Regions from separate parts of the Vibrio owensii genome, predicted to be linked through region 1. Evidence: predicted binding sites of a transcription regulator. Region 1 holds the regulator's gene; each other region holds the start of a gene.
What was found. The regulator PurR, encoded in region 1, represses purine synthesis genes. The targets are predictions, from matches to a motif close to TNANGNAAACGTTTNCNTNA.
Positions count from the first base shown of each region.

Region 2: the regulator PurR is predicted to act here: its motif matches at 4,582-4,601, upstream of purT (formate-dependent phosphoribosylglycinamide formyltransferase).
Region 3: the regulator PurR is predicted to act here: its motif matches at 3,458-3,477, upstream of A9237_RS03915 (NupC/NupG family nucleoside CNT transporter).
Region 4: the regulator PurR is predicted to act here: its motif matches at 1,327-1,346, upstream of A9237_RS11740 (NupC/NupG family nucleoside CNT transporter).

Region 1 is NZ_CP019959.1:728,374-734,270, reverse strand. It holds gene A9237_RS03185 (TVP38/TMEM64 family protein) at 1-198, opposite strand, end outside; gene A9237_RS03180 (TfoX/Sxy family DNA transformation protein) at 319-909, opposite strand; cyclic di-GMP riboswitch class I at 1,026-1,115, opposite strand; gene purR (HTH-type transcriptional repressor PurR) at 1,401-2,405, opposite strand; gene torD (molecular chaperone TorD) at 2,850-3,497, opposite strand; gene torR (two-component system response regulator TorR) at 3,731-4,444, shown strand; gene elyC (envelope biogenesis factor ElyC) at 4,560-5,366, opposite strand; gene cmoM (tRNA uridine 5-oxyacetic acid(34) methyltransferase CmoM) at 5,481-5,897, shown strand, end outside.
Region 2 is NZ_CP019959.1:311,685-317,581, reverse strand. It holds gene A9237_RS01395 (AEC family transporter) at 1-530, opposite strand, end outside; gene ihfA (integration host factor subunit alpha) at 1,057-1,353, shown strand; gene A9237_RS01385 (RelA/SpoT domain-containing protein) at 1,498-2,274, opposite strand; gene A9237_RS01380 (thiopurine S-methyltransferase) at 2,611-3,261, shown strand; gene purT (formate-dependent phosphoribosylglycinamide formyltransferase) at 3,341-4,516, opposite strand; gene cdd (cytidine deaminase) at 4,664-5,551, opposite strand; gene A9237_RS01365 (LrgB family protein) at 5,817-5,897, opposite strand, start outside.
Region 3 is NZ_CP019959.1:910,896-916,792, reverse strand. It holds gene minD (septum site-determining protein MinD) at 1-187, opposite strand, end outside; gene minC (septum site-determining protein MinC) at 205-867, opposite strand; gene A9237_RS03930 (YcgL domain-containing protein) at 1,065-1,346, shown strand; gene A9237_RS03925 (lytic murein transglycosylase) at 1,395-2,366, shown strand; gene A9237_RS03920 (LysR family transcriptional regulator) at 2,438-3,382, shown strand; gene A9237_RS03915 (NupC/NupG family nucleoside CNT transporter) at 3,619-4,818, shown strand; gene folD (bifunctional methylenetetrahydrofolate dehydrogenase/methenyltetrahydrofolate cyclohydrolase FolD) at 4,971-5,831, opposite strand.
Region 4 is NZ_CP019959.1:2,540,397-2,546,293, reverse strand. It holds gene A9237_RS11740 (NupC/NupG family nucleoside CNT transporter) at 1-1,162, opposite strand, end outside; gene A9237_RS11735 (TatD family hydrolase) at 1,367-2,140, opposite strand; gene A9237_RS27340 (DUF5363 family protein) at 2,127-2,294, opposite strand; gene prfC (peptide chain release factor 3) at 2,416-4,005, opposite strand; gene A9237_RS11725 (GGDEF domain-containing protein) at 4,124-5,191, opposite strand; gene rimI (ribosomal protein S18-alanine N-acetyltransferase) at 5,422-5,880, opposite strand; gene A9237_RS11715 (DNA polymerase III subunit psi) at 5,893-5,897, opposite strand, start outside.

The DNA of each region.
Region 1 (5,897 bases):
AGGAATAGAAAAGGCGGTGATAGCAATATAAGCAAAGAAATAGGTAGCGGCGGCAAACACGAAGTTTTGGTCAATGAAACTGTTTAACGCTTGTTGCTGTGCTTTTGCGTTTTCTAGCGTTAAATATTGACCGAAGTTGACACCTAAAAAGATGATGGTCGCGAGTAGGATCAGTCCTAAAATCAGTTTCTTATTCATATCAATGGCTCCGTTTGGCTTCTTAAATAATAAGACAGAATGGAGTAAGAAAAAATTTCAAAAAAAAACCGCAGTGTGAAAACTGCGGTTTTTACTCAATGTCATGCTGAAATGATTGCTCTACGAGAGAGCACTCATCAACTCTTCCCGGCGAGACTGAGGTACGACGCTCCAATGTGTTCCGTTGATAGCGCCTTCAAGCGCCCACAACAATTCAAGGCTTACCGTAGAGGCATGCGTATCTTGGATTGCTTTATAAGCGTTTAGGGCACCTTCTTCTTCTAGTTGCTCGACAGAGTCAATGCCTGCTTTCTTCAGCATACGTTCAGTTGCAAGGCGTAGATTAGGAAGGTCTTTCAATCGGTTAGGTTTGGTGCTCGCTTGCTGTTTTTTCTCTTGCTTAGCAGTCTCTAGAGATTGCTTTGCAACTTCAATCAAGCGATCGGTCGAATCCCATAGATCATCAGAAATAGCGTAGTATTTCGTAACAACTGGGAAACCACGTTTCTTGTAGACGTACGGTTTTAATCCTTGAGTCTCGAAGTCAGATGAAGTTTGTTGGTCAGCTCGTATATGAAGTTGATTGTTCACAACTAGTGCAAACATCGTTTCATCGGCGAAGAGCCCAAAGCCGCCAAACATTGAGCGCGACTTGATATTACCAAGTGCCTCAAACAGCTTCATTGAGTCTTTGAGTATCGGTTTATCCATGATGTGTTATCTCGGTGTAATTAATATTACGCCACCAAAAATCAGGTCCGAGAGATTAGCAAATGCATGCAGACACAATGTCATTAAAGGGTAAACTCACTTAATGCATATTTGCCATCGGTAACCCCGCTACCTTCCATCTAATAAGATGGTTCAGGCCGGAGGCTTTGCGTCCCACCCTTTCGAATGGTTTGCCCTGTGCGTGACTCTTTGAGAATACTTCGTATATTGAATTAACATCACGTTTCAAATATAAAAGTGTGATCTTGGTTCAGTTAATAGCGTTAAATTGATGTGTTTTGTTTCATATTGCTGAGCATCTACTTGTCATACAAAAGCTTGATGTAGGAAATGGACTACACCTTAATTAAAACAGCAACTTATCGAAGTTTAAGGTTGTATTCTTGAACTGAAATATTAAGGGAAAGTTATTTTTAGGCATTAAAAAAGCGCCCATAAGAGCGCTTTGTAAAATGAGTTCGCAGATGAGGTTAGTTTAGTTTCTTAACCGTGTTGCGAACAACGATCTCTGGTTGCATCTCGAACACACGTTTCTCGTGTTCTTTGTCTTTGATGCGCTCCAAAAGGATCTCAAATGCGTTTTTACCCACACGACGTTTTGGTTGGTGGATAGTCGTTAGCGGTGGAGAAAAGTATTCTGCAAGCTCAATGTTGTCGTAACCGATCACGGATACATCATCCGGTACTTTGATACCGTTTTGCTGCAAGCGGCTCATTAAGCCTAGCGCCATTGTGTCGTTAAAGCAGAAGACAGCCGTTGGGCGTTTTTCCATTGCAGTGATGTTATCTGCCGCCAGTACAGCAGTATCACACTCAAAGTTACCTTCAAGAACCCAATCTTCGTTAACCGTTAGGTTTGCTTCCGCCATCGCTCGGCGGTAACCAGCGATACGCTCTTGGCACGCCGCTTTTTCAAAATGACCGCTCAAACATGCGATGTCAGTGTGACCGTTATCGATCAGGTATTTCGTCGCGATGTAGCCGCCTTCTTCCGAGTTATCGATGATCTTATCTGCCTGTGAGCTCTCAGGGCCCCAGTCCATCACAACTTTTGGAATGTCAGAATGGCGGTCTAGCATCTCTTTTAGCTCTTCCGTCAAGTCAGAACACATTACTAGGATGCCATCTACGCGTTTCTCAGCTAGCATGCGGATGTAGTCACGTTGCTTCTCGTAGATACCGCCCGTGTTACAAAGAATTAGAGTGTAACCTTGACGGTAACAGTAACTCTCAACACCATCGATGACTTCAGAGAAGAATAGGTTGGTTGATTGAGTAACTAACATACCGATAGTACGAGTAGAGTTGCACTTCAAGCTACGAGCAACGGCGCTTGGCGCGTAATTTAGTTCATCAACCGCTTTCATTACTTTTTCTTGGGTTGCTTCTGCAACAAAGCGAGTTTTGTTAATTACGTGCGAAACCGTTGTGGTAGAAACGCCGGCTAAGCGAGCAACGTCTTTAATAGTGGCCATAAATGATGTCCTGTATCGAGCTACTGAATACCGTGAGTGAAGACAACCATACGCTTAGGGTCTTGCACAAACCGAGCAACTGCAAGAAAGGGCATTGCTGAGATATTTGGCAGTGGTTGTTCCGAATCGGTATAAAAAGATTTGTAGCAACATTTGTTGCTGAGACTCATATTCCCTTCTTTTATAAGTGAGGAATTAGTCAGCAATCATGTTAAGAAAACACAAAAACCGCTATATTTCAGCGGTTTACATATAAATCATATTTAATCGTTTGCGCTCACATTTTAGACTGATGTGGGCAGGCTGGCAATATTTTCAGCGGTTGTTTTGTGCCCTTGAGGTCACATTTTCACGGCTAAATTGGTTGGGTTTCTTTAAGCCAGATTAAAACTAAACGAATAAAATAGGGAGCCTAAATAGCAGGCTCCCTAAAATAGGCGGCAATTATTCACCAAGAAGGTAGGTGCTGTCCAGTTTACAAAATGCAATTAATAGTTGCGCAACGCTAACATAGAAGCCAAATTCGTCGAACTGCTTACATTTAGCGGCAAACTGAGGTAGCCAAGTCAAAAGATGCTGTTGGATGAAATCGTTCTGCTTTTCGAACGCTTCTTCCATATGCTTTTCTTGCTCTAGTTCGTTAGAGCGAATAATCATATTACCCAAGAAATCCAACTCTACCGCTAGGTGGTCAGCTGGCTCTTTCAGGTTTTCATCAACTTGCACGCCAAACTCTGCCATCAGTTTTTCCATCTCTTCTGCTGGCTTGTCGTTTAGCAGACCAGATTGGCCGATGTACATAGAGGCATAAGGCAGCGCACCGTGCTTTTCTGTCTTAAGGAAAAGCTCACAAAAGTCTGCAGCCAACTCAAGTTGCGCGTCTTCACGATCTTGTAGGCGGTTAAGTGCATCAACAAGGGTATCCACAGCTGGTTTTAATGACTCATTTTCACCAAGGCCAGCCAAAAAGCTTCGAATTTCAACACTGTGGTAGCTTTCTAGTTCTTTCTCTGTCAGTTCTTTTGCGAACAGGCTAGAAAACCACCAATAGATTTCTGCGCGTTTCTCGTTAAAAGCTTTCACTTCTTGCATTTTTTTGCTCCTAAATGGTTATCCCCTAAGTGTAAACAATTAAGATGAATAGCAGTAACTATAATTGTTATCCATTATGGGAAAATATGCGCGTTTATGAATGGCTGTAAATAAGCTTGCTTTGAATCAATAAAAACGCAAAATCTTGCTTTTTAATGTATCTATGACTAGAAATGTTACTAGTTATGAATAGAATACGTCTTGGAAAATAAAAAAGACAGAAAGTGGTGTAAATGAGCTATCACGTATTAGTCGTAGAAGATGATGTAGTAACTCGTAGTAAGCTTGCGGGCTATTTCCAAAATGAAGGCTACAAAGTTAGTGAAGCAGAGAGCGGGGCAGAAATGCGCGAAGTGCTTCAAAGTGGCGATGTAGACCTGATCATGTTGGATATTAATTTGCCTGGCGAAGATGGCCTTATGCTTACGCGTGAATTACGCAGCCAATCAGATATCGGCATCATATTAGTGACAGGACGCACGGATAGCATTGACAAAATCGTTGGCCTAGAAATGGGCGCAGACGATTATGTGACAAAGCCTTTTGAACTAAGGGAATTATTGGTTCGCGTTAAGAACTTGCTGTGGCGCATTTCGGCGGCACGTAGCGGTTCGCAAAAAACAGCGAACGACACTAATGAAGAACACATTGTGCGCTTCGGTGAGTGGACGTTTGATATTCAACGTCGTGCTCTGAGCCGTAACGGTGAGCCAGTGAAACTAACCAAAGCGGAATATGAGCTATTGGTGGCACTGTCTTCGTACCCGAATCAGGTACTAAGCCGCGAGCGTATTTTGAATATGATCAGCCACCGAGTGGATGCGCCAAACGATCGTACTATCGATGTACTGATTCGACGCATGCGCGCTAAGATGGAGTTTGATCCAAAGAACCCACAAATCTTTGTGACCGTTCACGGTGAAGGCTACATGTTTGCAGGTGACTAAATCATCGCAATAAAGAAAAAGGAGAGCATCGGCTCTCCTTTTTTGTGTCTGTGATTTCAGTTAAGACAATCTAACGATAAGTTTTATCAGCGACAACGTTCTTGCTAGGCAGCAATTAAGGTTGTGCGACTTCAGGCTCTTCTATTTCAACCATTGGCGTTTGTCCTACGTTGTCACGCAGTTTCTGCCATAACCCACCAAGATACTCATGCCAGTACAGTTCGGTTTGCTCTAAGTAACGAGCTTTCGGTGCGTACTTTTGCCATGGCTGCTCGATGTCATCAATCGCCATAAAGTTCGTTGGTGCAGGGATGGGTTTAATACCCGCAGCGTTGAACTCATACAAAGCACGTTTCATGTGGCTCGCCGAAGTTACGAGCACGATGTCTTTTTGCTTAACAAACGCGGCTGCTTGGCGAGCTTCTTCCCACGTATCTTTGGCGTCTTCCAATAAAATAATATCGGATTTAGCAACGCCAAGAGAAAGCGCGACGTTTGCCATCATACGAGCATGGCTAATTTCAGAACCACCTGCATAACCAGACAGGATTAACTTCGCACCTGGGTACATGCGCAAAATACGAATGCCCTCGGTGAGTCGCATCAGTGCTGTGCGACTTAATTGAGAGGTCGGTGGGATCTCATCGTCCACCACATGGCCATTACCAAGAACCATGACATAGTCGACGGTACCAGAAACGGGTAAAAACGCTTTGTACTCGCGCTCTAGCGGCATCAGTAGCTTAGTTGAAACAGGTTGGAAGGCAACGAGAAAAATGCCGACAAAAGAGAATAGAACAACAAAGCAGCCAGTTTTACGTTTGGTGGTAAAACTAATGAGAGCAAGACCTAACAAGCCTATGATTAGCAATGCCGGAAGAGGCATCAACAAGGCTGACATAACTTTTTTCAGCTCAAACATACATAAATAGTCCGAAAAAACATCAATTGATAATAAAAATGAGGATAACCCTCTTTATTCCTGCTTTCCTTGTGACAGAATAGCGGCACAATCCGTTATGATAACTCAGCAGAAGTGACAGAAGACCGCAATTTCGACGATATCGCCCACAAATTTGCAAAAAATATTTACGGCTCCGATAAAGGGGAGATCCGCCAAATCATTGTGTGGGAAGATTTTCTACAGATTCTAAGTGAATTAGACGCCGACCATCAAGCCCTGCAAGTCCTTGATGCGGGTGGTGGGTTAGCACAATTGTCGCAAAAGCTTGCTAAGCTCGGACATCATGTCGCTTTATGTGATCTATCTTCGGAAATGCTGCAACTAGCAAAGCAGGATATTGAAAAAAACGGTTTGCTTGAGCAGTATCGCCTGATTCATTCACCTGTCCAATCCATTGGTGACCATATGGAAACGCAGGTGGACCTTGTCATGTTTCATGCCGTCATGGAGTGGTTGGTCGACCCGAAAACCGCACTCGAGACCGTTTTG
Region 2 (5,897 bases), 420 kb from region 1:
GCCTCATACAACGGGTTCCAAATACCAGTTCCTGAAAGATTAATGAACAAAGCGAGTGAAGCAGATAGGAAAATCGGCATCTTAATGATCTGTTTGAATGGATTACCGCTACTGAGCAGCATTACACCCAAACTGATGTGTAAACAGGCAGAGACAACGAACAACAGCACTGCCGAGGGTAGAGCGAGTTCACCGAACGTATACGTGAACAGCGGGATCGCTAAGTTGCCGCTATTTCGGAACATGTGTGGTGGTGCCCATGCTTTAAATGAAAGACCGGTCAGTCTCGTAATCGGTAGCATCACAATGCCGGGAACGACGACAGCAAAAACAGCAGCAACTAAAAGAGGGGCTTGGTCCATGTCGAGAGGCATGCTTACCAGCGATGAAAAGACGAGTGCTGGCGTGAACACATCCATATTAATGCGATTGATGGGGCGAAAATCTGGTCTGATGTAGCGGCCAACGAGATAGCCAACAAAAACCAAAGCGAATACAGGGAAGAGAATGCTGACGACTTGGTGAAACATGTTGGCTCGCTAGTAAGAGGGCGGTATGTGAAAACAGTATCAATGTTTCCATTTGCCGTCATGGAGTAACACGCAGAATTTTGTCTTCGTTCAAGCTTTCGTTTTTCAATTCACCTAGCAGAATAGGTAAAAAAAGTATGCTGAATGTGACTGGTCAGATCTATTTTTGAAGTGACTCAAACTACTGAAAAACAGAGAAGTTTTGTGTCAATTGTTTGTAAAATAGCCAGTATCTGACATTTTTATTAAATAGTGATTAATGTTGTTTTAAGGTTTTAAACTAGTAATTTAAACTGGATATTTTTCTCGATAGAGAGGGAATTAAAGTAAAATCTGGAAATGATGGTAGGTAAAGTACCGCAGTGGTAAAACATTCGGTATATTAGCAAAGAAAAAAGTTGGCGAAAATCATAAGCTTGGCATACACTTCCTGATGTAACCCCGATATGTTGTTGAATTGGTAGGGTAAAACTGCTCTGGCGCTACACTAGGTAGCATTGTTTAACATAGCTTTGAGGAAAGTTTTATGGCGCTCACAAAAGCCGAACTTGCAGAAAACCTGTTTGATAAATTGGGATTTAGTAAACGGGACGCCAAGGAAACGGTGGAAGTGTTCTTTGAAGAAATTCGTAAGGCACTAGAAAGTGGCGAACAGGTAAAACTGTCAGGTTTTGGTAACTTTGACCTTCGTGACAAAAACGAACGACCTGGTCGTAACCCGAAAACTGGTGAAGATATTCCTATTACTGCTCGACGTGTCGTTACGTTCCGCCCGGGTCAGAAGTTGAAAGCTCGCGTAGAGAACCTAAAGGCAGACCAGTAAGCCATGTAACATGGAATGAGACCACGCTTTGTCGTGGTCTTTTTGTCTGTACGCTTCGTTACTTGCTAAAGAACAAATAAAAAACCACCGCAATTGCGGTGGTTTTTCAGTATTGAGGAAATCAGTTTCTAAAAGACGGCTTGTTTACGCCGCTTCTAGGTGTGTTGTCAGGTACGGATGCCAAGCTTCTTGATACAAGTTTTTCGATTGAGTGCGCATGCTGCGAATCGAAGCTGTCTCGATATCATTTAAGTTTCGTCCTTCTACTAGAGCCTGACGCTCCAGCTTCTGAATTTGTTCGTACAAATCATGCTCCGGGCCATTCTTAACATCAGCAATGGCTTTAAGGTGCAGTTGAACTTCAGCAATCAAATTCGTTTTAGGAAGACGAACCAACAGGTTCAAGTCGCGGTAGCCAGAAGCCGTTGGTTTCTTAAAGCGGTTTTTCACTTTAACGATGGTAGTTTCACGCTCTAACGCTTCGTACACAGATACAAGGCTTGCTACGTCATCCGCGACGATAGTTGCTCGTGCTAAGTCTGTAATTCGCTCTACTTGACCATCCAATTCGTGAGCAATTTTTTCTTCGGCACGATGTTGAGATTTAACGCCTGCGAAGTAAGGTTGGGCGTCAGTAAGAAGGGCAGTACTTTTACAGATGGTTTCTAACTCGAACTGTGCTTGGTGAGCTTTGCTGTAAAGTACGTCGAAATCTGAATAAGGTTGAGTTGGTTTGGAGTCGATTGACTGAATGCCATACAAACCACTAAGGCTATGCTTAAACAATTTTGAGCAAACTTCGTTTTGGCTAGCAGAACGGTTTTGTTGCTCGTTACTCGGGACATTTGGAAGTGCGGCGAACGCCGGCGCACGGCTTAGTACTAAAAGCATCAATGCTGTAGTACGTAAAAATAAGCTCATTCACTCTCCTTAACTTGCTTGCACTTAGAAAATGGGTAACGAAAAGGTCACTAAGATTCGCAAATCAGGTACTACCTAGTTAATGGGGGCTCTACGATAGATTCCAAGGCCGTTTTTTAGCCTTATGGTGGAATCGTGTTCTAGATCACCATTTTGCTTTCCTTTATTCTGACAACCAGATAAAGGAAGGGTTCATTCTTGAACGATAGCCATACTACCATTGCAGTATTAACCAAAGATGAACGGCATAGACAAATTTGAAAAAATCATTAGTCTTACCCCACAAAAGCGAAGCGCAAAGCTCGAATCCACAATCAGCCGACAAGTAGAAGTAAAATGAGAGATCAAGAATTTTGGCACAGTAAATGGGCGAGTAACCAAATTGGTTTCCACCTAGATGATGTGAATCCACTGTTACCTGCATTCTGGCAGCATACCAATCCTAAACGTGAAGACACCGTGTTAGTTCCTCTGTGCGGAAAGTCAGAAGATTTGGTATGGCTTGCGACGAAGCATGATGACGTGCAGGGTGTCGAACTCAGCCTTATCGCCGTGCGTGCGTTTTTTGCTGAACACTTCTACACGCCGACTGTCACATCACTAAACGGCATGCATGAGTTGTATCAGTTCGATGAGTTGTCGATTTACACTGGCGACTTCTTTACTGCGCCTGTTTCTAAAGCCGATATCATTTACGACCGTGCTGCGCTTGTGGCTTTGCCGCAAGAAATGCGAGAAGAGTACGTAACTCGTCTCAAGCAACTGTTGAACCCTGGTGGACGTATTTTACTTGTGACTCTTAACTACCCACAGGATGAGATGTCAGGCCCTCCATTTAGCGTGCCAGTCGAAGAGATTGAACAGCTGTTTGCGGGTTATAAGGTGACTTGTTTGAATGTCGAGCAAGCCGACGAAAACCATCCTAAAATTGTGAAGAAAGGTCTAAGCCGCTTCTCTGAAGAAGTCTACTTAATAGAGAGCGAATAAAGGACTTTTCGAACCCACAGAAAGAAAAAGCGCAGCCAATTGAGCTGCGCTTTTGTCTATCTTTAGCTGATTAATGAAATCAGTAAACGATCTGCACTTTAGATGCGTTATTTACTGCATCTTCAATCGAGTCTTCAATAGTCTTACGACGCGTTAAAACAACGCCTAAGCGACGACGGCCGTCTATCTCAGGTTTGCCAAAAAAACGTACTTGAGTTTGTGGCTGAGCCAATGCCTTGGCAACATTGTCAAAGCGGATATCAGTTGATGTACCTTGGCCTAAAATAACCGCTGATGCTGATGGTCCATACTGAACTATGTTGTTGATCGGCATTCCGGTGAACGCTCGAACATGCAGTGCGAACTCAGACATTTCTTGAGAGATCATGGTTACCATGCCGGTATCGTGTGGGCGAGGGGATACTTCATTGAAAATGACCTTATCGCCTTTAACAAACAGCTCGACACCAAAGATGCCGTAGCCACCCAGTGCATTAACAACTTTCTCTGCTGTATATTCAGCCGCTTTGATGGCGTTGTCTGACATTGCTTGTGGCTGCCATGATTCACGGTAATCACCATCTTCTTGACGATGTCCGATCGGAGCACAAAAGTGCACTCCATCAGCTGCGCGCACGGTTAGCAATGTGATTTCGTAATCAAAGTCAATAAAGCCTTCAACAATCACACGCCCTGCACCTGTACGACCACCTTCTTGTGCGTAATCCCAAGCCGTTTGAACATCTTCTTCTGATTTGATAACGCTCTGGCCTTTACCAGAAGAGCTCATCACTGGCTTAACAACACACGGGATACCAACGTGTTCTACTGCTGCTTTAAAGTCCTCAAAGCTGTCAGCAAATTGATAAGGGGAAGTGTTTAGGGCCAACTCTTCAGCTGCAAGGCGGCGAATGCCTTCACGGTTCATTGTCAGCTTAGTTGCTTTCGCTGTAGGAACAACGTTCAAGCCTTTCTCTTCTAACTCGACCAATTTATCGGTCGCGATAGCTTCAATTTCAGGAACCACGTAAGCAGGTTGCTCTTTATTGATGATCTCTTCCAGTGCCTGTCCATCAAGCATGTCGATGACGTAGCTACGATGCGCAACTTGCATCGCCGGAGCATCGGCATAACGGTCGCACGCGATCACTTCCAAACCAAGACGTTGGCATTCAATTGCCACTTCTTTACCAAGCTCGCCAGAGCCCAAAAGTAATACACGGGTAGCATGAGTGCTAGTAGCAGTACCGAACATAGTGTTCCCTTACAAAATAAAGTGATGAAACCGAATTTGCAGGGGATCATACTGATTTTTACGCACGAAGCAAACGTTTGCGCAAGGTTTTTTGATAATAAAAAAGCCCTACACTGGGTAGAGCTTCTCGCTTAGCGTTTGGATAAATTAAACGTTCACAAAACTCACTGGAATATCAGGGTTTAGCGCTTCTAGCGTTGATTGAGTATCGGCTAGGTGGCTGATCTTGCCTTGCGAGTTCTCAACCAGAGCAGCAGCTTTGATGTCTTCAAACTGCTCACCAGCCATCAGGATTTGAATCAGTGCAACCTGAAGCGGTGGAAGGCTAGGGTTGAACGCCGCGTTTTCTGCGTAAGCGCCTTGGAATACGCGACCACTGTTCATCTCTAGAGCAATACCGCTCAAGTTGTTAGTGTAAGGCGCGTGGCTGATGTTCATTGCGCTGACCGCTTTTTGGATCAGAGCGTCATCTTCATCACACACAAACTCGTGTTTTACATCTGCCATTAGACCAGATTCGATGCCTAAGTCTGCAGGACCAAAAGCTTCTGGAAGGTAGTGGTGTAGTGACTTTTCTTCGCGTTCTGGCAATTGGATCTTGAGTTCTTTTGCAGTAGTGAGTTCATTCATGAACTGACGACAGTGACCACAAGGGCTGTAGTTGATGGTGATGTCTTTCACACCATGTTCGCCTTTCATCCAAGCGTGGCTGATCGCACACTGCTCAGCATGAACGGTTTGACCCAGTTGAACGCCGAAAAACTCCATGTTCGCACCAAAGTAAAGGCGACCAGATAGACCGCGAACAATCGCACCGACATAGAATTCAGAAATTGGAGCGTAAGAAAACGCTGCGGCAAAAGGAAGTAGAGCAACACGAAGCTCTTTGTCTGAAAGGTTGGTAGCGTTCAGCAGCTCATCAAACTGTTGCTCAGAAATAGTGGCATCAAAATCGTCAGCGAGAACGATAGGAGCAAGATGTGTTGAAAGTGCTTCAGGAGCGCTTGCTAGCGCCTGTTCAATGCGACTTTTCATGTTGAATCCTTGTTATTGCATGGACAGTTATTCTATGTGAAAGATGGAAATGTTCTGTGCTTTAGATCACGTTAATGTGTGTAATGATAATTTACGTTACATAATTAGAGTGAGCTCACACATGTATTCGATTTCACGACGATTTAACGTTATCTCTGTCCCACTAATAACTATATCAACGTATATTCATACTGCGAATTTTCTGGATGAGATTATGACCTGCTCACTTTATCGGGAAGCAAAGTAGAGCAGGTCATTGAGGTCTTTATTGGTATAACCAAACAGCCAAAGCAAAGAAGCTTGGCGCAAGAATAGAAGTGATGATGCCACACAGCACCAAAGCTAG
Region 3 (5,897 bases), 180 kb from region 1:
CGTTAACAAAGTCATACACCACGCGGCGTTCACAGCCCATGATAAGATCGAGGTTACGCAAGCCGATATCAAAATCGATCACCGCAGTCTTTTTGCCCTTTAGAGCCAGACCAGAGGCGATGGCTGCGCTTGAAGTGGTTTTACCAACGCCACCTTTACCAGACGTTACTACAATAATGCGTGCCATTTTATTTCCTTTTTAGACTAAATCGTGAGTGTTTCTAGATGTAATGATTCTTCGGCTTTACTGATCATTACTTTCTTTTGCCAATACTCACTCTCAATTTGATCGCTCAACCAGTAATCTCCTGCAATGGAAACCAGTTCAGCTTGTAAATCGTGACAAATAATTCGTGCTTCTTGTTGGCCGCTCGCCCCAGCAATGGCGCGTCCGCGTAGGGTGCCATGAATGTGGATAGAGCCATCAGCAATCACTTCTGCACCAGCGCTTACGTGTGCCAGTACAACCAAGTCACCGTCTTTGGCGTAAATCTGCTGACCAGAACGTACAGGTGTACGAACGATTTTGGTCGGCGCCATTTTTGCTGGTGCTTGAGTTGGAGATTTGCTCGCAGACATGATGGCGAAGCCCGCTTCTGAGGCAAGGTTTTGAACACGCTTATCTTTACAGCCAGTCACACCAACCGGAATAAACCCTGCATCGGCGATGCCTTGTTTAAGTGCGGTGAAATCAATATCGCCTTCTACTTTTGCTATATTGATAACCAGAGGTGCGGATGCGAAGAAAGAGGGTGCTTGAGAAACCTTTTCTTGCAAAAATTCGACAGTCTTAGCGATCTCGTTGTCAGAAAGGTGTAAAACTGACAATGTAAAACTGCTACCTTTAAGGTCAGGTGAATGGGTCATCGTGGACTTCTTGCCTTTATTGAAAGAGCGTTGCCTTAAACTAGGTCTGTCATGTTATATTTCATCCTTTAGCGCAGCAAGTTCTCAAGCGGGCAAATAAGTGAATTAATCTCAAATTTGCTATCAAGTTTGCGAGAATTTTACGTTTTCAACAAAATCCGCATTCAAAGCGGGTAAATCAGCACAAAAGGCTCGTCATGCTTTGTTCTATTTATAAAAGTTCCAGAAAAGAAGGCACTTATCTCTATATTCCGAAAAAGGATGATTTCTCACAGGTTCCTGACACGCTAATGCAGATGTTCGGTAAGCCTATGCCGGTAATGACAATCAAACTTGATGGTCGTACTTTGGCACAAGTTGATGTCGAGAAAGTGAAAGCGTCATTAATTAATGATGGTTTCTTCCTACAGGTTCCGCCTCCGCCGGAAAACCTACTAGAAAAATACAAAGAACAAAAAGCCCAGCAGAAAGGCGAATAACGTCACCGCTTTTCATCTGGGAATTCTGCCTCGCTCAAGGAGGGCGATATGAAAAAGATACTGGCAGCAATGCTCAGCGTTGGTATGTGCACTTCAGCCTTTGCAAGTAGCGATGGCTTTGATGAATACCTAAATAAATTGCGTGCAGAAGCACGTGATAAAGGCATTTCCGAACAGGTGATCAGTGCCGCTTTTGCTGATGTGGAATACAAACCACGTGCAGTCAAAGCCGACCGTAACCAACCTGAGAAGAAACTGACGTTAGACGAATACATTCCGCGCGCGGTACCTGAGTGGAAGGTAAAACAAGCGAAGCAACTGTATAAAGAACACTACGCTGAACTTAAACGCATTGGTGATGAGTTTGGCGTGCAGCCACGCTTTATCGTTGCACTTTGGGGCGTGGAAAGTAACTTCGGTAAGTTCACTGGTAACTTCCGTGTGATCGACGCGTTGTCGACCATGGCGTTTGAAGGTCGTCGTGAAGAGTTCTTCCGTAAAGAAACCATGGCGGCACTACAAATCCTAGATGAAGGTCATATCGAGCTAGAGAACTTCAAAGGTTCTTGGGCAGGCGCGATGGGTCAATGTCAGTTTATGCCAAGCTCATTCCTACGCTTTGCTGCGGATGGTAACAGCGATGGCAAGAAGGACATCTGGCAATCAGAAGCGGACGTGTTTGCTTCTACTGCGAACTATCTAAGCAAATCTGGCTGGGATGATAAATTCACTTGGGGTCGTCAGGTTAAGGTGCCACACGGCATCGACCATAACCTGCAAGGTCGCGAGGCGGAAAAAGGTAAGTACCTTCAAGAGTGGAGCAAGCTTGGCATCACCAAATACGATGGCAGCCCACTTCCTAAGCTGGACGAAGACATCAAAGCTTGGTTGATCATGCCAGACGATGAGAACGGCCGTACTTACTTGGTGTACAACAACTACAATGTGTTGATGAAGTGGAACCGTTCTTACTACTTCGCACTGGCGGTAAGTCACTTAGCTGACCGCATCACATTCTAGATTGAATGTATAAACGAATAAAAAGGGGCTCTTCGGAGCCCTTTGTTTTCTCTATTTGAAACGAGGTTTGCGTGTTATCTGAACGTGCTGCACAAATGGTGATCTTCTCAGCGTTGATCAAACATAAGAACTTTACCGCCGCGGCAAAGAGCCTAGGCGTGTCCGTTTCTCATGTCAGTAAACAGCTCAGCCAGTTGGAAGCCTCACTAGGCATCAAGCTTGTGCAACGCACCACGCGCAGTTTCACGCCAACGGAAGCGGGGCAAACCTTCTATCACCATTGTGAGCAAGTGGTGCAAGCCGTTAGCAGCGCAACGTTAGAGATGGAAAGCCAACGCGATGAAGTCGCCGGCTTGGTTCGTCTTGGTTTGTCGCAATCTTTTGGCACGCTGCACATCATTCCTGCCATTCAAGAACTTCGTGAGAAATACCCGCAACTGCAAGTCGAAGTGCACTTGTTCGATTACAAAGTCGATATGCTCGAAGAAGGTTTGGATTTGTGGATCACCAACAATGAACACCTACCAGAAGGCTACATTGCTCAGCGCTTAGCAGATTGCCAATTTGTGGTTGCTGCATCGCCGGATTACCTACTTAAGCATGATACGCCAACCGAACCGAATGACTTGTCGCAGCACAACTGCCTTATTTACCGCAGTTGGGAGCGTGACTACACCAGTTGGGCGTTCACCAATCGTGAGCAAGAGCTCAACGTGAAAGTCTCTGGCAACTACTCGGTCGATTTAGCAGAAGCGGTGCGTGATGCCGCAATCGCAGGGTGGGGGATTGCTTACTTAGCCACTTATTTGCTGGGGGATGAATTCCGCTCAGGTAAACTTATCCAGCTTCTACCTGATTGGAAAGCCAGCCAATCCATGCCGTTTTATGCGGTGTACCCAAGCCGCCAACATATGCCGAAAAAGATCTCTGCGGTGATCGAATTCACCAAACAGAAGATCGGATCGCCTTGCCATTGGGATCAGCGATTAGCGCCGTATATTTCGATTCCGAAGTAGGGAATACATAAGGTGATTTGAGTCACAAAATTTTTCCAAATCCAGAAACATCTTTTCCATTTGGAAATAATAACTTTAGGCAAACGTTTATCTTTATTTAATTCAACGAGTTATTTTGCTGGTTAAATGGTGAGCAGGCGAGATTCTCAGCCTGTTAACATCCCCAACTTGCAGCATTTTTTACGCTCTATACAATCCGACGCCTTTCCTGTTCCCCCTTTTGTCGGATTCATTTTATGAACTCAATTCTTGGTATCGTAGCCATCCTTTTCGTAGCATGGCTGCTTTCGACTAACCGTAAGAACATTCGTCTACGAACGGTGTCTTTGGCTTTTGCTCTGCAAGTAATCTTCGCGCTATTGGTACTGTATGTACCAGCGGGTAAAGAAGCACTTAACGCAGTAACTGGCGCGGTTTCTAACCTAATCAACTACGGTCAAGAGGGCATCGCGTTCCTATTCGGCAACCTAGCAACAGGTGGCTTTACCTTCGCGATCAACGTACTTGGTATCATCATCTTCTTCTCGGCGTTGATTTCTGGTTTGTACCACATCGGCCTAATGCCAAAAGTGATCAACCTAATCGGTGGTGGTCTACAGCGTTTGCTAGGTACAGGTCGTGCAGAATCGCTATCCGCAACAGCAAACATCTTCGTTGGTATGATTGAAGCGCCGCTAGTAGTAAAGCCATACCTAAAACACATGAGCGATTCTCAGTTCTTCGCAGTAATGACAGGTGGTTTGGCATCGGTTGCTGGTGGCACGCTAGTGGGTTACGCATCACTGGGTGTGGATCTTAACTTCCTAATCGCGGCGGCATTCATGTCTGCGCCTGCGGGTCTTCTGATGGCAAAAATCATGATGCCAGAGACAGACACCACAACACCAGATATCGACCTAGACCAAGTAGAAATGCCACGCGCAACCAACGTGGTTGAAGCAATGGCAGACGGCGCAATGTCTGGTCTACGTATCGCAGTTGCGGTAGGTGCAACCCTATTGGCGTTCGTAAGTGTTATCGCGATGCTAAACGGCATTTTAGGCTGGTTCGGCGGTTTGTTCGGTATGGAACTGAGCTTCGAGCTAGTACTTGGCTACCTATTCGCACCAATCGCATGGTTGCTAGGTATTCCTTGGAATGAAGCTATCGTAGCTGGTTCTCTGATCGGTAACAAGATTGTGGTAAACGAGTTCGTAGCCTTCATTCAACTGATGGAAGTGAAGTCTCAGCTAAGCGCACACTCACAAGCTATCGTAACCTTCGCACTGTGTGGTTTCGCAAACATCTCAACCATGGCAATGCTGATTGGCGGCCTAGGTTCACTAGTACCAGAGAAGCGTTCATTCATCTCTAAATACGGTTTCCGTGCAATTGCAGCAGGTGTAATGGCGAACCTGATGAGCGCATCAATCGCTGGCGTGATTTTGAGTTTGTAACCTATTAGAGCGCTGCGCTTCTGGAATCGGGAACGCTTCGCTTCGAGAGAGTAGAGGAGGGATCTTTGGCTCAAGCACTTCCTCTTACTCCCTCAAAAAGCAAAAGGGTTGACGTTTATGGTCAACCCTTTTCATTTCTTCGTATCTCGAACCTACTTCTTCGTGTGGAACTGCTCGCAAGCCAGCATTGTGTTCTCAATTAGGCTTGCTACTGTCATTGGGCCAACACCACCCGGAACAGGAGTAATGAAGCTCGCATTCTCACGTGCTTTATCGTATTCCACGTCACCCACTAGCTTGCCAGATTCAAGACGGTTGATACCCACATCGACTACAACAGCGCCTTTCTTAATCCACTCACCAGGAATGAAGTTCGGCTTACCAACCGCAACCACAACAAGGTCTGCTTGGCGAACGTGACCTTCTAGATCTTTAGTAAAGCGGTGGCAAGTTGTTGTTGTACATCCAGCCAGAAGCAGTTCAAGTGTCATTGGGCGACCAACAATGTTTGATGCACCAACCACAACTGCATGCTTACCGCGTAGCTCGATGTTGTAACGGTCAAGAAGCGTAATGATGCCTTTTGGTGTACAAGAACGAAGCTTAGGAATACGCTGCGCTAGACGACCAACGTTGTAAGGGTGGAAGCCATCTACGTCTTTCTCTGGGTGAATACGCTCAAGAACGTGCGTCGCATCAATGCCAGCAGGAAGTGGCAACTGAACAAGAATACCGTCGATTTCTGCGTCGTTGTTTAACTCATCGATAAGTGCCAATAACTCTCCTTCCGACGTTGTCACAGGAAGGTCAAAAGACTTAGAGACAAAGCCAACTTCTTCACACGCGCGGCGCTTACTGCCAACGTAAACTTGAGAAGCTGGATCTTCACCAACTAGAACAACTGCAAGACCAGGAGCACGAAGGCCAACCTTAATGCGAGCTTTTACACGCGCTGCAACTTCGGATCGAACAGTTTGGGAAATGAGAGTTCCATCTATATTTTGAGCAGTCATGACTTTCCTTTTTTAATTGAGAAGGCAAATTATTTGCGGCGCATTGTCGCAGAAAACCTATTTAAC
Region 4 (5,897 bases), 1.8 Mb from region 1:
GGCTACCTAGACCACCAAGTAGAATCGCGATAGAAGAAAGGTTCGCGAAGCCACATAGTGCGAATGAGATGATAGCTGTTGTCTTCTCAGACATTACTTCACCAGTTGCCGCAACTACTTGAGCGCCTTCACCTAGGTAAGGTGTGAAGTTCAAGTATGCAACGAATTCGTTGATTACTAGTTTCTGACCGATGAATGAACCAGCAACAACTGCTTCGTCCCATGGAACACCGATTAGGAATGCTAGTGGAGAGAACGCGTAACCTAGGATAAGTTCTAGTGTTAGTTCAGGCATACCGAACCAACCACCGATGCCACCTAGCATACCGTTGATAAGAGCAATAAGACCTACGAACGCGATTAGCATTGCACCAACGTTTAGTGCTAGTTGTAGACCAGAAGCCGCACCGCCCGCTGCTGCGTCGATTACGTTAGCTGGCTTGTCGTCGCCACCGTCCATTGCTTCTTCGATGTCTTCGTGAGGCTGGTCAGTCTCTGGGTGAAGAATCTTAGCGAATAGTAGACCACCTGGTGCTGCCATGAATGATGCAGCTACTAGGTACTCTAGAGGAACACCCATTGAAGCGTAACCTGCTAGTACACCACCAGCTACAGATGCTAGACCACCACACATTACCGCGAATAGCTCAGATTGAGTCATTTTTGGTACGAATGGACGAACAACTAGAGGTGCTTCAGTTTGACCTACGAAAATGTTAGCTGCTGCAGACATTGATTCCGCACGAGAAGTGCCAAGCGCTTTTTGTAGTGCACCACCAAGAATCTTGATAACCCACTGCATTACGCCAATGTAGTAAAGAACTGAAATCAGTGCAGAGAAGAAGATCAGTGTAGGAAGAACGCGGAATGCGAAGATGAAGCCGCCGCCGCCGAATACTTCGAACATCTTGTCAGAAACAAGACCACCGAATAGGAAAGATGAACCATCGTTACCGTAGTTGATAACGTTAGAAACACCAGTAGAGAAACCGTTTAGTAGATCACGGCCCCAAGGTACGTAAAGAACAAATGCACCAAGGATGAATTGGATAGCAAATGCGCCACCCACAGTTCTAAAGTTGATAGCTTTGCGGTTAGATGAGAATGCAAATGCAATAGCAAGAAGCACTACCATACCGACTAGGCTCATAAACAGGCTCATAGTTTATGACTTCCTTATAAGTTATTTATTGGCGTGTTACAAAATGGAGCTATAAAGCGGGGGCAATTATACTCATGCAGAATCAATTAAAGTAATGCCACCCTCACACTTTCTTATAAGATTCATCATTGATTCACTCCCGTTTGTGAGTTATCTCACAATAAGAAGGGAAACGTTTTCGCTTTTAAACACCATCTTTAGATTTTATTCACATATAAAGAAGGCCGAATTGCTATTTTCCCATAGCTGAGAGGCAATCGATTGCTTACTTTCTGTGCGCAACACAGCCAGCTCATTCAATACATGAATCAGTTTTGAAGGGTGATTAGGCTCGCCCTGATAGCCAATTATAGGCATATCCGGAGCGTCCGTTTCTAAAACGATATTCTCAAGTGATATTCTTTGAATCGCGTCGCGAGTTTTATTAGCTCGTGGGTAAGTAATTGTGCCCCCGACTCCGATAAGAAAACCTAATCGAATCCATTCCATTGCTTGCTGATAACTGCCAGAGAACGCGTGCAATACGCCACCTTTAGGAAGCTTGGCAGCTTTGACCAGTTGGATGAGACGATTATGTGCTTTTCGGCTGTGTAAAATAACGGGCAGATCGAACCGTCTTGCCAGTTCGAATTGCAATTCAAGTGCCTGCTCTTGAAGCTCGACAGGCACATCTATTGCGAAGTCCAAACCGCACTCCCCTATCGCAACGCATTGTCGGTTGGACGAGGAAAGTAACGATTCCAGTTCTAGGGCAAACTGCTCAAGCTCCGGTTGTAGAAAATAGGGGTGAAAGCCTAGCGCGTAATAAAGGTGAGAGTATTGATTGGCCAGCGCTTGAATACGAGCCCAATTACTCGGCCCGACAGAAGGAATCAAGATACGCTCGACTCCTTGCTCACGAGCGAGGTCAACTTGGAGAGCAAAATCCTCTTGAAACACATCAAAGTCGAAATGGCAGTGGGTATCAAACAGCTTCATTGTTTGGTTTCTCTTGCTCTGCTTTTTTAGCAGGCTCGTCTTCATGAACAGGGTCTTGTTTATACGGCACACAACTGCGCTTTTGATCAGGCGTCAGCCCCATCTCTTTACACCAATCGTCGTAACGCTTGAGTCCTTTCTTAAACCAGTTCATCACACACCCTTTTTAGCCAATAGAATTCGCATTGCGCCAATAAAAAAAACCGCCGTTAGCTAAGTGTATAGCTAACGGCGGCTTGTGATCTAGTACGCGATGTAAAGCGAGTTAGATTCAATTAGTGCTCACGAGTCGCACGGAAATCGATATCTGGGAAACGCTCTTGCGCTAGGTTTAGGTTAACCATAGTTGGCGCGATGTACGTTAGGTTATCACCACCATCCAGTGCTAGGTTAGTTTGGTTCTTACGTTGGAACTCATCCAGTTTCTTCGCATCGCCACACTCAACCCAACGCGCAGTTGCTACGTTAACGCCTTCGTAAATCGCTTCAACGTTGTATTCTGACTTCAAGCGAGCCACAACCACGTCAAACTGAAGCACACCAACCGCACCAACGATCAGGTCGTTGTTTTGCAGTGGACGGAATACCTGTACCGCACCTTCTTCAGAAAGCTGAACCAGACCTTTCAGTAGCTGCTTCTGTTTCAAGGGATCTTTTAGGCGGATACGACGGAACAGTTCTGGCGCAAAGTTTGGAATACCCGAGAACTTCAGCGCTTCACCTTGAGTGAACGTATCACCAATTTGGATAGTACCGTGGTTGTGTAGACCAATGATGTCACCCGCGTAAGCGTGTTCTGCACGAGAACGGTCACCCGCCATAAAGGTAACCGCATCTGAGATACTTACTTGCTTGCCAAGACGAACGTGGTTCATCTTCATGCCTTGTGTGTAAGTACCCGATACGATACGCATGAATGCGATACGGTCACGGTGTTTTGGATCCATGTTTGCTTGGATCTTAAATACGAAGCCAGAGAATTTGTCTTCTGTCGCTTCAACATCACGCTCAACCGCTTGACGAGTTTTCGGCGCTGGCGCCCACTCAGTCAGACCGTCTAGCATGTGGTCAACACCAAAGTTACCCAATGCAGTACCGAAGTAAACTGGCGTTAGTTCACCAGTAAGGAAAGCGTCATGATCAAATTCAGGGCAAGCACCCATCACAAGTTCAAGCTCTTCACGAACGCTGGCTGCTAGGCTCTCACCTACTTTCTCATCAAGCTCTGGGTTGTCTAGACCTTTGATGATGCGAACTTCTTGGATCTCGTGACCGTGGCCAGATTCGTACAGAATCGTTTCGTCACGGTGAATATGGTAAACGCCTTTAAACTCTTTACCACAGCCGATTGGCCACGTAATTGGCGCACACATCATGCCAAGTTCGTTTTCTACTTCGTCCAATACTTCCATTGGATCACGAACGTCACGGTCAAGTTTGTTCATGAAGGTTACGATTGGCGTGTCACGCAGACGCGTTACTTCCATCAGCTTACGAGTACGATCCTCGACACCTTTCGCCGCATCGATAACCATCAGACAAGAGTCAACTGCCGTTAGAGTACGGTAAGTATCTTCCGAGAAGTCTTCGTGTCCAGGAGTATCAAGTAGGTTTACCAGACAATTGTTGTAAGGGAACTGCATTACAGAAGTAGTAACCGAGATACCACGTTCCTTTTCCATTTCCATCCAGTCTGATTTTGCGTGCTGTGCGTTACCACGACCTTTAACCGTACCTGCTTTTTGGATCGCGTTTCCGAATAACAGTACTTTTTCAGTAATGGTGGTTTTACCCGCATCCGGGTGAGAAATAATAGCGAACGTTCTGCGCTTAGAAACTTCGCCTAGAAAAGGTGTATTTGACATGAAACTGGTCTTCTTTGATGTCTGATGGCTTGCTCAAAATTCAAACAAGCTTTATTCGATTCAATATTGCGCGGTATTCTCGCTTATTATTGCTTTAGGGGCAACTTTCCTAGCATGTTTAAAGGAAGTGACCTTGCTGAACTTCATCTTGCCAATCCAACACTTCCGGCTCAACAGTCGTCGTTGACGCCACCACAACTTGGTCGCGCCCGTTTTGCTTTGCATCGTACAAAGCAATATCCGCACGTTTCAACCACAGATCGGGCGTATCGCCTTCCAATAAACACTCCGCCACACCTACGCTTAGCGAGACATGTGCATGACGCGCAAAGTGCTTCGAACGAACCTTGTCGCTGATGCTGCTCATCATAAAGTGCGCCGTTTGTTCAGAAAGCCCTTCAAACAGGAGTAGAAATTCATCCCCGCCTAAGCGAAACACTAAATCGTACTCGCGCGAATAGTCATTAAGAATGGTTACGGTTTGGTTGATCACCTCGTCGCCAACATCATGCCCGTACAAATCATTGACCTGCTTAAAGTGATCGATGTCGATCACGGCGATCGTCGACGCTTTCCCTAGTCGTTTGTCATCCAATGCTCGATGTAAAAACGCTTCTAGTTGCCCACGATTCAGCGCTCCGGTCATGGAGTCCCGTGTGGACAGGAACGTCAATTTATCTTGCAGCTCTAGGATTTTATGTACGGCGACATGCGCGACGATCGCGCAGCAAATCACAGCAAGAACAAAACGCAAAGTCACGTTCCATTCAAGTTGGTGCCAAGCAGAAATCGTACAACCAACAATGATCCAACCATTAGTGACCAAGGCATCTTTAGTCGGAATAATAAATACCAGCGCCACAATCACAGGGAACACCCAATACGTCGCAATGATGCCAAAGATGTGCACACTCAGAACCACCGACAACCAGAGCAAAAACAATGGAATGCGATAGCCTATCTTGCTTTCTCCCAGAATAAAGAGCGCCGCCAGTTCAATAATGAAGCTGAGTTGGAAGGTAAGCAGAACAACACCAAGGAAAGTCTCCCCGATGATTAGATTCTTGATACCAAGCGGCACAAACGTTGCCAAGGTGACCAACATTAAAACTTTAAGAACGGTTCCCCTGCTTTGCTCATCGAACAATTGAGCGACAGGAGTGTCGAATTTTTGCGGATGCGGCATCGTAAATCCTTCCTCCTGTTCAGATCTTGTTTCATATAATTTATAAACTTATAACTTGTATGGTAATAAAGCGAACAAAAATAAGCTCAACAAATATGTCAAAAGAATGAATTCGGAAGAGAGAAAGCCATGTTTTCAGATGGGAGAAAGTAAAAGCCCCGGAAAGTCCGAGGCTTGTTGATTTTGCTTAGCGCCCTGAGGGCGATGCACTTTGTTGGTTACAAAGCGCTTTATTCGTTAAAGAACAGATAGCTCATAATAATGGCGTCTTCCTTACCATTACCGGTTTTCGCTGGGTAATAATTGTAACGACGATCCACTTCATTGAAACCCGCTTGTTCATAAATATGGATAGCGGGGTGATTACTTTCACGCACTTCCAACCAAGCACTCTCGGCTTTGGCCTGTTCACAATGCTCAATGAATGCATCCAGTAATTTTTGCCCTAACCCTTTGCCCTGTTGAGAAGGCGATATGGCAATATTCAATAGCGTCACTTCTCCGACAATATTCTGTCCGTAGAAGTAACCCACTACTTGAGCGTCTTCAAGCATCACATGATGACAAGCGCCGCGACTGGATAAGTCACGAACTAAAGATTCTGCCCAAGGATGAGAATGCGCTTGTTGTTCGATTTGCCAAACTTGGTCGAGGTGCTCAGCACGCATCGGCGTAATTTCAATTGTCACGCGGTCGCTCCGTTAAG